DNA from 2 places in the Listeria sp. PSOL-1 genome. Region 2 is predicted to be linked to the other one. Evidence: a T-box and tRNA genes for the amino acid it is inferred to sense, from the RefSeq annotation. Region 2 holds a T-box; the other holds one or more tRNA genes.
The links. The T-box of region 2 lies ahead of serS (serine--tRNA ligase). A T-box ahead of a tRNA ligase gene usually reads a tRNA of that ligase, here a tRNA-Ser.

Region 1: it encodes a tRNA-Ser, which carries the amino acid that the T-box ahead of serS (serine--tRNA ligase) is inferred to sense. The anticodon was not compared.

What each region holds. Positions count from the first base shown of each region.
Region 1 covers NZ_LR760298.1:1,475,265-1,481,064, reverse strand. The annotation lists gene G6Q10_RS07150 (FAD:protein FMN transferase) at 1-285, shown strand, start outside; gene G6Q10_RS07145 (transporter permease) at 326-589, shown strand; gene G6Q10_RS07140 (SLC13 family permease) at 586-1,428, shown strand; tRNA gene G6Q10_RS07135 (tRNA-Ser) at 1,586-1,675, opposite strand; gene G6Q10_RS07130 (aldo/keto reductase) at 1,812-2,726, shown strand; gene G6Q10_RS07125 (peptidoglycan D,D-transpeptidase FtsI family protein) at 2,941-5,115, shown strand; gene G6Q10_RS07120 (metallophosphoesterase) at 5,214-5,800, shown strand, end outside.
Region 2 covers NZ_LR760298.1:1,841,708-1,847,507, reverse strand. The annotation lists gene G6Q10_RS08950 (cell wall anchor protein) at 1-508, opposite strand, end outside; gene pabB (aminodeoxychorismate synthase component I) at 620-2,329, opposite strand; gene G6Q10_RS08940 (anthranilate synthase component II) at 2,329-2,907, opposite strand; T-box leader at 3,032-3,239, shown strand; gene serS (serine--tRNA ligase) at 3,292-4,581, shown strand; gene G6Q10_RS08930 (alpha/beta fold hydrolase) at 4,743-5,800, opposite strand, start outside.

The sequences.
Region 1 (5,800 bases), 370 kb from region 2:
TTAGAAGTAGATGGGAAAAAATATCATCATTTATTTAATCCAAAAACAGGTTATCCATTTGATAATGATATTGCAGGTGTATCTATCATTAGTGATCAATCAATTACCGGTGATGGTCTTAGTTCCGCAGCCTTTTCTGAAGGAATTGAAAGTGGACTTAAGTTTATTAAGAAGCAAAAAGGTGTGGAAGCCATTTTTGTAAGCAAAAATAAAAAAGTTTATATCACACCGGGGTTAAAGGGAAGGTTTGAGCTAACAAGTAAAGACTTTAAAATGGGGAATTAAATGTGTCTAAATCGCTATTTCATTCTTGAGGGGCTAAAGCATGAAAATATTAATGTTTTTAAAAAAGGATTGGTTATTTACCATTTCATTTTTACTTGCCATAGCTAGCTGCTTATATGGAAAATTTGCCATCTCTTACATTGATGTCAAGATGATTTTTTCACTGTTTGGTTTGATGCTAGTTATAAAATCTTTTGAAAGAGTGGGCGTACTAAATGTTCTAGCTGAAAAAATGATCAGGAGTGCTAAATCTACACGTGTTCTTGTTCGTCGTTTAGTATGGCTTGCTTTTTTTCGTCCATGATTTTAACGAATGATGTCGCGCTTTTAAGCTTAATCCCGATTTTTATTATGATTGTAAAAAAGGTAAAAGATTTTCCTGAAATTATTTGGAGTGTTGTTTTACTTATTATAGCGGCTAATTTGGGAAGTGTATTATTGCCATTTGGAAATCCGCAAAATCTTTTTTTATTTGCTTACTACCATTTAAGCATTGTCACATTCTTACGCTGGTTATTACCATTATCGTTTATTTCGCTCGTGCTTTTATTCGTGTTAACGTTGAAAATCCCGTTAAAAGAACTCACACTAGCAAATATTTCGGAAACTCAAACCATAAATAAGAAAGCTGTGATTGTTCCTGTTTTCCTATTTATAGCTATGGTTTTGACAGTATTAAAGCTTATACCATATTTTATCGTTGTTCCGCTATTATGTATTGTACTGCTGTTTTTTGATCGTACTGCATTTAGGAAAATCGATTATCGGCTACTTCTTACGTTTGTGTTTTTCTTTTTAATTGTTGGAAATTTAATGTCTATTTCTTTGATGAAGCATTTTCTTCCGCAGCTTTTGACGCGCCCACTATCTAGTTTAATTGGCTCAGCTATAGTAAGTCAGCTGATTAGTAATGTTCCTGCTGCAATTTTAATTGCGCCATTTTCTGCCCATGCGCATGCTGTTTTGTTAGGTGTAAACATTGGCGGAATAGGAACACTCATTGCTTCAGTAGCCAATTTAATTGGATTTCGTATTTTTTCTCTTTATTTTCCGAATTTAAAAGCTGCTTTTTGGAAAACTTTTAGTTGGATTAATGGTTTTCTGCTAGCCATTTTACTTCTAGTATTTAGCTTGCTTGTCTGATTTTCTTTTTTTGAAAAAATGATAAAAAACCAGTATGGGAAAGAGAGAACCATACTGGTAAAAGACATAGATTGATTTCGAATGGATATCATATCCAACTAAACTTGAAACTCGCTTTATATTCGTTAAGAATTATATGAGAAATCAATCTGGAAAACGGAGAAACGGGGATTCGAACCCCGGCGCGGCATACACCGCCTAACAGATTTCGAGTCTGTCCCCTTCAGCCGGACTTGGGTATTTCTCCATCATGAAAACTTGCCAACAAAAGGTATTGTATAATAAATAAATGAAAAATACCAGTTCTAATTCCTCATTCAAGTGAAATCCTACGTTTTTTCGTAAAATTATCATATAATGAATGAAAGAAAGGTGGAATAGTCATGAAACAAATTAATTTAGGTGGAAAGATAAAAGCTCCGGCAATTGCACTTGGTTGTATGCGTATGGCCAACCTTTCAACAAATGAAGCTGAGAAAATAGTGATGACTGCGCTTGAACAAGGAATTAATTTTTTTGATCATGCCGATATTTATGGAGCTGGAAAATCGGAAGAAATTTTTGCAAATGTTGTTTCGCAAAAAGCGCATTTAAGAGAAAAAATGATTCTACAATCAAAATGTGGGATCAGAAAAGGTCTTTTTGATTTTTCAAAGAAACATATTATTGCTTCGGTAGATGGTACTTTAAAACGCTTAAAAACGGACTACTTGGATATTTTATTGTTGCATCGCCCAGACACATTGATGGAGCCTGAAGAAGTTGCAGCAGCATTTGATGAGTTAGAAAAGGCGGGGAAAGTCCGTCATTTTGGTGTAAGTAATCAAAATCCAATGCAAATTGAATTGCTGAAAACGGCGGTAAATCAAGAATTACTCATTAATCAGCTTCAATTTGGTCTTAAGCATACAGGAATGATTGATGCAGGTTTTAATGTAAATATGACCAATGAAGCGGGCATTAACCGTGACAATGGGATCTTAGAATATAGTAGGATTCAGCAGATGACGATTCAAGCTTGGTCTCCATTTCAATATGGTTATTTTGAAGGCGTTTTTCTAGATAATGAAAAATTTCCAGAAGTTAATAAAAAATTAAAGCAAGTGGCTGAAAAATATCATGTAACTAACGCTGCAATTGCAATTGCTTGGATCTTGCATCATCCTGCACAAATGCAAGCAATTGTTGGGACAATGACGCCTGAACGATTACAAAAAATTAGTAAGGCTAGCGAAGTCACCTTGACGCGTGAGGAATGGTATGACATTTATTTGTCTGCTGGGAATAAATTGCCGTAAAGGTAAAAATTTGAGGCTAGACTTCTACGATATGTTTGAGTGATACTAACTTAAGTTAGTGACTGTTGATGAGGAAATGATAGAAAAAAGCTTCTATCATTTCTCATGCATTTTTAAGAAATCTTTAAACGACGAATTGGAGATAATCTGTTAAAATAAAAAGAGCAGGGTTTTTATTACCTTATTTTAATCATTAAAGAAAGGATTTGTATGTGTGAAATTTCGTATAAGGCGAACGCCTAACACTGATAAAAAAGAAAAGAAAAAGATTCCTGTGCTACCCCTTCGTTTAAATATTTTATTTTTTATCGTTTTTTTACTTTTTTCAGCGCTTATTTTACGTCTCGGAGTTGTGCAAATTGTTGACGGTAATTCGTATAAGAAAAAAGCAGAACGAACCAATAATGTAATGATCAAAAAAAATATGCCCCGTGGTGGGATTTATGATAGCCATTACAACTTACTTGTCGGTAATAGCGCAGTAAACACCATTACTTACACACGAAGCAGCAAAACACAAAACGATGAGATTTTACGAGTGGCGAAGAAATTAAATAATTTGATCGATGTTCCAGATGAAAAAATATCAACACGTACGTTAAAAAACTACTGGATCGCAACAAATGAAGACGAATCAAGCAAACGTTTAACAAAAAAAGAGCGTGAAAAGAGTTCTAATGAGCAGTACAAGGCTCAATTAAATGAAGTGACTAAAGCGGACCTTGATAAGCTTACTAAAACAGACATTAAAATTGCTACACTCTATAAGCGGATGACAAACGGTTATGCGTTAAGTGAGCAAATTATTAAAGATAAAAATGTTTCTCAAAGTGAAATTGCACGTGTTAGTGAAAATCTAGATGAACTTCCAGGTGTTGATTCCACGATGAATTGGAATAGATATTACCCTTATGATGAGACGCTACGCTCCATTTTAGGATCTGTTAGTACTGAAAAAGAAGGTTTGCCAGAAGATAAAGTAAAATATTATTTATCACAAGGCTACAACCGAAATGATCGTGTTGGAAAAAGCTATCTTGAATCCGAATATGAAAAGGTCTTAGCTGGAAAAAAAGCAGAATACGAAACCGTGCTTGATTCTAACAATAATATTATTAACACGGTCCAAAAAGAAGCTGGTCAAAACGGGAAAGACCTAGTTCTTTCGCTTGATGTGAATTTGCAAAAAGCCACCGAAGAAATTTTGCGCACAAATATTAATCAAGGTAAGTCTTATGGGCAATCTGATTTGTTCGACCGAGCGTTTGTTGTCGCAATGGATCCAAGGGATGGACAAGTTTTAGCTATGGCTGGTCAGCGCTTGAATGAAAAAGGTAAATTTGAGGATTATTCACTTGGTGCTTTCACAACCGCTTATAATATGGGTTCAACTGTAAAGGGTGCTACTGAACTTGGCGCGATGATGGATGGCGTTATTACACCAAGTACTGTCTTTGTTGACCAACCAATTAAGATCAAAGGAACGAAGAAGAAGAGTTCTTGGTTCAATAATAGTGGCTATAATAATATCTCTTTAAATCCAGAACAAGCTTTAGAGCGTTCATCTAACTCGTATATGTTCCAAACCGCAATGAAATGGTCTGGTGCTAAGTATGTTTATGATGCGCCACTTCATGCAAATTTAGACACCTTCTCTAAAATGAGAAAGTATTACCGGATGTTCGGATTAGGTGCTAAAACAGAAATTGATTTACCTGGTGAACAAGTTGGTTATAAAGGACCAGACGATGTAGGCGGTAAATTACTTGACTTTGCTATCGGACAATATGACTCTTATACACCGCTACAACTTGCCCAATATAGCGCAACCATTGCCAATGGAGGTAAGCGGCTAAAGCCAACCTTAATTAAAGAAATTCGTGATCCAAGTGACAAAGGTGATGAACTTGGTAAAATAAAATCAAAATCAAATGCTACTGTTTTAAATAAAATTCCTGCTACTGAACAACAAATGAAAACGGTTAGAGATGGTTTTTATCTTGTGACACATGGCTCTTCAGGTACAGCAAGAAGTGTCTTTACATCAAGTGACTACGATGTGGCTGGGAAAACTGGTACGGCACAAGCCTTCTATGATGGTCCAAAAAAAGGCAATAAGATGGCTGAAGTTTGGAATACAACCTTCATTGGATATGCTCCTGCTAAGGATCCTAAAATCGCCATTTCTGTGGTCGTTCCTTGGGGTTACCGTGTCAATGGTCAAGATCATAAGATTAACATGCAAATTGCTAAACAAGTTTTAGATAAATACTTTGAACTTCAGAAAAAAGCAGCAGAAGATCCAAACAACAAGAAAGAAAATCCAACCATTGCGAATAAAGATCTAGCACGTGAGCAACAAGCTAAAGCAAATAAAAAAGACGAGTAAATAAAGCTATCGTTAGTGCGTGTGGGCGTAGCCATGATATCCCACACGCACTAACACAGCTTTTGGATAACGAAAAAATTGTAAAAGAGGAAGTCAAAATGTCTAAAAGATGGATGACGCTAGCGGGTTCTTTAGCAGCGATCGCTGGCTATGCCTATTATTCAACCAAGAAATTACAAATCACAGAATATGAGGTTAGTTCCACTAAAATTCCAATTGAATGGAAGGGAAAAAAATTTATTCAACTGTCTGATTTACATAGTAGTAAATTTGGACGTGCAAACCACAAATTATTAGAGATTGTCAAACGGGTTGAGCCAACTGGGATTTTCCTTACTGGCGATTTGTTAGATGGCGACGAATGGATTGATGTCGCTATTTCTTTAGTACGTAAATTAGTCAAAATTTGCCCAGTCTTTTATATTAATGGCAATCATGAACAGCGTAGTGCTTTTTATGAAGAGCTACTTATTTTTTTAAAACAAGCAGGTGTAACCATTTTAGAAAATGAACATTGTTTGCTGGAAGCTGAGGGCGAGACAATTGTAGTTGCAGGTGTGACGGATCCTTCTTTTGCACTGGAAGAATTAGAAGGTGAAGAGCTTACGAAATCTGAAAAATTCAAGCTAGGACTAGAAGTTTTAAAAGAAAATATTATCTCTGCAACTAAAAATATTCGAGAAGA
Region 2 (5,800 bases):
AGATATCATAGTTATCTGAATTGTCGCTTACATTAACAAATTCGCCGGCATACCTTTCTTCGCCTAAGCTGAGAATATTTACTTTATCAATCAGTTTGATCTTAGGTTTTTGTGTATCTTGGACAGCATAGTTCACTGTGATTTCTTCAGATCTTGTCGCATTAATTGCTAGAATAGTCACGTTTTGTCTTCCTAATGAAGAGACGATTGGTTTTGTTTTGAAAGTTAATTTTACACCCGCTTCAGCGTTAACAAAAAGAGCTGGATTTACTTTGGTCTTGATTTCTATTCTTAGGTTTGTTTTGGCTGTAGCTAGCGGTTTAGCTTCTTGATTTTGTAGTTTGGCTGTGGCTGTGGTTTTGTTTGCTTTTTCCGGCTCTGGAAGTTCTTGTGAGATAGTGTTCGTTTTTTCGCCAGAATTTGTGGTTTCTGCAAAAACAGATGTTGGAAGTACAAGGCTTACAGACAAAACTAGAGAACTGCACAACATTTTTGAAATATTCTTCATTTGATTCTCTCCCTTTTCAATAGCGTATTAATTAAAACGCTTTCAAAATGATTTAAAAAAATAAAGTGCTGTACCTTAAAGTATAGCATATTTTTCGTAAGAGGGAGTTTGTTAATCCAACATTTTCATTTGAACAAACTCCCGTACGCTATTAAGTAGCCAGATGGATTTGGCTTTTTTTAGGTCAGTAGTTGTTATTATTTTTTCTTGTAAACGCTTTGTTTTAAGCAATTCTTGCCGAAAGACTCCAGGTAAAATTCCAACTGAAAGAGGTGGAGTGAAGTAGTCGCCATCTTGTTCGATCATAATATTTCCATTTATAAATTCAGTTATTTCACCACGTGTATTAAAAAGCAATGTTTCATCAGTATGTGATTTACGGCAGGATTCGTAGAAATCTCTTTTTGTAGTTTTGTGTGCTAAAAATTGGTGCTCAGCTATAGGATGATCAGCAAGTTCAAAGCTTTGCACATCATTTTTTGAAGCAATAGGATTTACATTAAGCTGTAAACTTCCATCTTTGGATAACACACTACGGAGTTTGAAACAATTGGTTGGGTGTTTTTTGGCTATCTTTTCCCAAGCTGTTTGAATCTCATGCTCTGAAAAATGAAAATTAAAATGCTGAGCACTTTTCTTCAAGCGTTGGTTGTGCAAGGATTGGCGCTTAATTTCACCATTTTCTAAACGCATGCTTTCGATTAAGCCAAACTCAGGGAAGGCATTATTTAGGACAGCTTTTTTAGCGTGTACTTCTTGATATTCTTTATTTGCGGTGGAGTCCCAGACAATTCCTCCACCAACGCCATACGTAACAGTTTGTTTTCTTTTATCAGCTATAAGTGTCCGAATAGGCACGCTAAAGATCATCTCATCATTAGGTGTAATATAGCCAATGGCACCGCAATAAACTTCACGAGGGCTTGTTTCTAAATCTTTAATCACATTCATTGTACTGATTTTTGGAGCGCCAGTAATCGAACCGCACGGGAAAAGCGCTTGAAAATACTTAAATAATGAAATCTCTTTTTTTATCGTAGCACGAATAGTAGATGTCATTTGCCAAACCGTTGGATAAGCTTCAAGCTCACAAAGTTTGGTGACTTTCACGCTTCCGGGAACAGCAATTCGTCCTAAATCATTTCTCAGTAAGTCAACGATCATGACGTTTTCAGCGCGGTTTTTTGGATCATTTTGCAACCAGTGAAAGTATTCATTGTCTTCTTGTTCAGTTTGTCCGCGTGTCGCTGTACCTTTCATTGGGCGAACGGTTATTTCACGTTGGCTTGCTTTGAAAAATAACTCTGGGGAAGCTGATAAAATTTGATAGTCATCTAAGTCGAGCAAGGCCGAATATGGAACATCACTGATTTGTTTTAATTGCTGATAATAGCCCGCCCAATTAGCATGGCTGGGATACTCTGTGTTTAAGCGGATCGTGTAGTTTACTTGGTAGGTATTTCCACAGGCAATTTGTTGCTTTATCTCATTTATGGCAGTTTGATAATCAGCAAAAGTGGTATCAAATTGAAATGAAAAAGGGTAGCTATCAGCAGGAAGATTTATTCCGCTCTCATAACGGTCATAAATGCCAAACCAGACAAGTGGTAAACTTGTATTTTCGTATGTTTTCATTTTTATATTAAAAGCAGGAGCGGCTTCGTAGCTAACATAACCAGCGATATATTTGCCTGATGCCTTTGCTGCTTCGGCTCGGGCGAAAATGGCTGGAATTTCTGCAAGTGAATGTGTTTGTAAAATCTCAATTGGTTTAGTGAAACGCTTTGAAATACCTTCAAAATCAAATTGTAACAGGCTCATTATCTGTTTCTCCCTTCAGCAAATTGTAAAAAATTAGCTAAGATTTGATGGCCATAGGTTGAAAGGATCGCTTCTGGATGAAATTGAACGCTCATAATTGGTAAAAAACGGTGTTCTAATGCCATGATCAACTGGTTATCTGTTTCTGCAGTAATCAATAAATTATTAGGTAATGTTTCACGTGGAACAATAAGCGAATGATAGCGCGTGACGGTAATTTTTTTGGGGATATCTTGGAATAATTTGCTAGGATAAGTCATCACTTCACTTGTTTTACCGTGAAATGGGGCAGGTGCTTTGATTATCTTTCCACCAAAATGATAAGCGATGATCTGGTGACCTAAGCAAATTCCAAGGATTGGCATATCAGTAGGAATTTTAGCTAAAAAGGCAAGCGTTTCTTTTTTCGTTTCAGGAGAACCGGGCCCTGGGGATAAAACAATGCCTTTATAATATGAAAAGTTCGTAATATGAGCGAGTTTTTCAGGATAAACAACGTCAACATTCGTCCCTAGCTCTAAAAAATATTGATAGAGGTTGTACGTAAAAGAATCATGATGGTCAATTAATAAAATCATTTTGTGAAATCCCCCTTTTAACCTACTTATTTCTTTTATAGCAGATAATCTTTATTTTAACAAGCTTAGCAAAAAATGCTTGTCAAATGTGGCAACATAAGTTAGAATACAAGTAATTAAACAAAGGAAAGCGTTGATGAGAACTAGTAATAAAGAGATCTTTCTAAAAGAGAGCAGATGGGTGGTGCGAATCTGCGAAAGAGCTTTATGAATCCATCTTGGAGTGAATAGTGACGAAGCTATTCCGGTTAGAGCCGTTAAATCAAAATGAAGCTGGAGACCCTTAGTGGTCTCAATTTAGGGTGGCAACGCGGTTAACTTCCGTCCCTTCTCTACAAAAGAGAAGAGGCGGGAGTTTTTTAATTTATAAAGGAGGAAGAAATTATGTTAGATGTTAAATTACTAAGAAATCAGTTTGAAGAAGTAAAAGCTAAGCTCACTCATCGTGGGGAAGATTTAGGTGAGTTTGAGAAATTTGGTGAGCTTGATAAACGGAGAAGAACATTGATTTTAGAATCAGAAAACTTAAAAAGCGAGCGGAATGAAGTTTCAGCCGAAATTGCAGAGCTTAAAAGAAATAAACAAAGTGCAGAGGCAAAAATTGAAGAAATGCGCGTTGTTGGCGATAAAATTAAGGCGCTTGATTTAGAATTAAAAGAAATTGATGAAAAACTAGAGCAAATTTTGATGTCAATTCCAAATATTCCGCATGAATCGACGCCAATAGGTGATTCTGAAGATGATAATATTGAGATTCGCAAATGGGGAGAAGTTCGTCATTTTGACTTTGAGCCAAAACCACATTGGGATTTAGGAAAAGCGCTTGATATTTTAGATTTTGAGAACGCTGCTAAAGTTACTGGCAGTCGCTTTGTTTTCTATAAAAAGTTGGGTGCACGGTTAGAGCGTGCCTTGCTCAATTTCATGATGGATTTACATGCGACAGAACATCAGTATGAAGAAATGTTACCTCCTTATCTAGTAAATCGCACAAGTATGACAGGAACAGGACAATTACCTAAATTTGAAGAAGATGCTTTTCTTATTGAAAAAGAAGATTATTTCTTAATTCCAACAGCGGAAGTCCCAGTAACAAATTATCATCGTGATGACATTTTAAAAGCAGAAGACTTGCCGCGTAAATATACTGCGTTTAGTGCGTGTTTTCGTTCTGAGGCGGGTTCAGCTGGTCGAGATACGCGTGGATTAATCAGACAGCATCAATTCAATAAAGTCGAATTAGTCCAGTTTGTTAAGCCAGAAGAATCTTATCAAGCGCTAGAAGCATTAACAGCTAACGCTGAAGAAGTCTTACGCCGCTTAGAACTTCCTTATCGTGTACTTAGTATGTGTACGGCTGATTTAGGCTTTACCGCAGCAAAAAAATACGACTTAGAGGTATGGATACCAAGTTACGGCGCGTATCGCGAAATTTCTTCATGTAGTAATTTTGAAGCTTTCCAAGCACGGAGAGCCAATATTCGTTTTCGTAGAGAAGCCAATGCAAAACCTGAGTATGTCCACACATTAAATGGTTCTGGACTTGCCATTGGGCGGACGGTAGCTGCGATCTTGGAAAATTATCAAGAAGAAGATGGCTCAGTGCAAATTCCAAAAGTGCTTCAACCTTACATGGGGGGCATTAAACGTGTGACTGCGGCATACGCAAAATAAATCGGTGACAAGTGTTCGCATTGAAGAAGTTTGCCAGACTTCCGGTTCTCACGTACAGTCGTACGCTCCGCTTCCGGATTCTGGCAAACTTCTTTAATACAAACGCTTTCGCTCGATTTGTTGTGTTCGAAATGTAGAACCTACGCTTTACAAGCTCTTGACTATTCGACTGTTAATGCTTCGATTGGATCTAATTTGGCTGCTTTTCGGCTTGGGGCTAAGGCTGCAAGTAGGTTAATGATGATGTTGATGACCACGCCAAATATGGCATGTCCAAGTGAAATTTGGATAATGTTATACGTGATATGTTCATAGCTGATCGGGTTAACAAGGGCTTGGGTAACAACTGCGCCAATAACTCCTAAAATAGAGCTGAAAAGTCCCAAAAAGAAAGCTTCTGATACAAATAGATAGCGAATATCTTTTCTTCTAGCGCCAAGTGCTCGTAAAATACCAATCTCTTTCGTTCGCTCAGAAACAGAGATATACAATACAACGATCACCATAATAGCAGAAACAAGAAGGGAAATGCCAGCGATTGCTGCTAAAACATAGACAGCTAGGTTAATATAAAGCGTGACGGTATCTAGAATTGCACCAACTCCTGTAATGGAATATTTTGCGTTCTTGCCTTCTTTAATATCCTTGATTTTATTTTGAACAGTTTTTACATTGGTGGTTTTATCAACTGAGATATTAATAAAGTTAGGTGTCAGTGTTAGGTTATTCGCCTTATACATTGATTCTAGTGTGGCATAGGAAATGGCTGAGCTACCTTGTTCATCTGAAATACCTGAAATGGTGAGTTCTGTAGAGATAATTTGGGGAACGTTATCAGAGTCTAAGGCCTGTAGCGATAATTTAACTTTTTTGCCAATTAATTTTTTATAATTTTTGTCGAGTTCTTTGGCTTTACCTTTTTCTAAAAGGATTTCGTTTTTCCTCGGCGACTTGCCTATTTTAATATCATTTTGTTTTACGCTGTCTGTAAGTGTTTGGAAAGTGGGCGTTTGCGTTTTGTTTTTTTCATAATTGAAAGTTGCTCCGCTGACGAACATTCCTTTTTGGACATTTTTAACGTGAGCTACTTTTTTAAGTTCATTCAAATCTTGATTGGCTATTTTTTCAGAAGGCTTTGGTTGCTGAGTATTTTCTGCTTTTTTCATGACTTGGAAAGAATTTGGATTCACCAATTCACCAATTTGTTGATTAATATAAC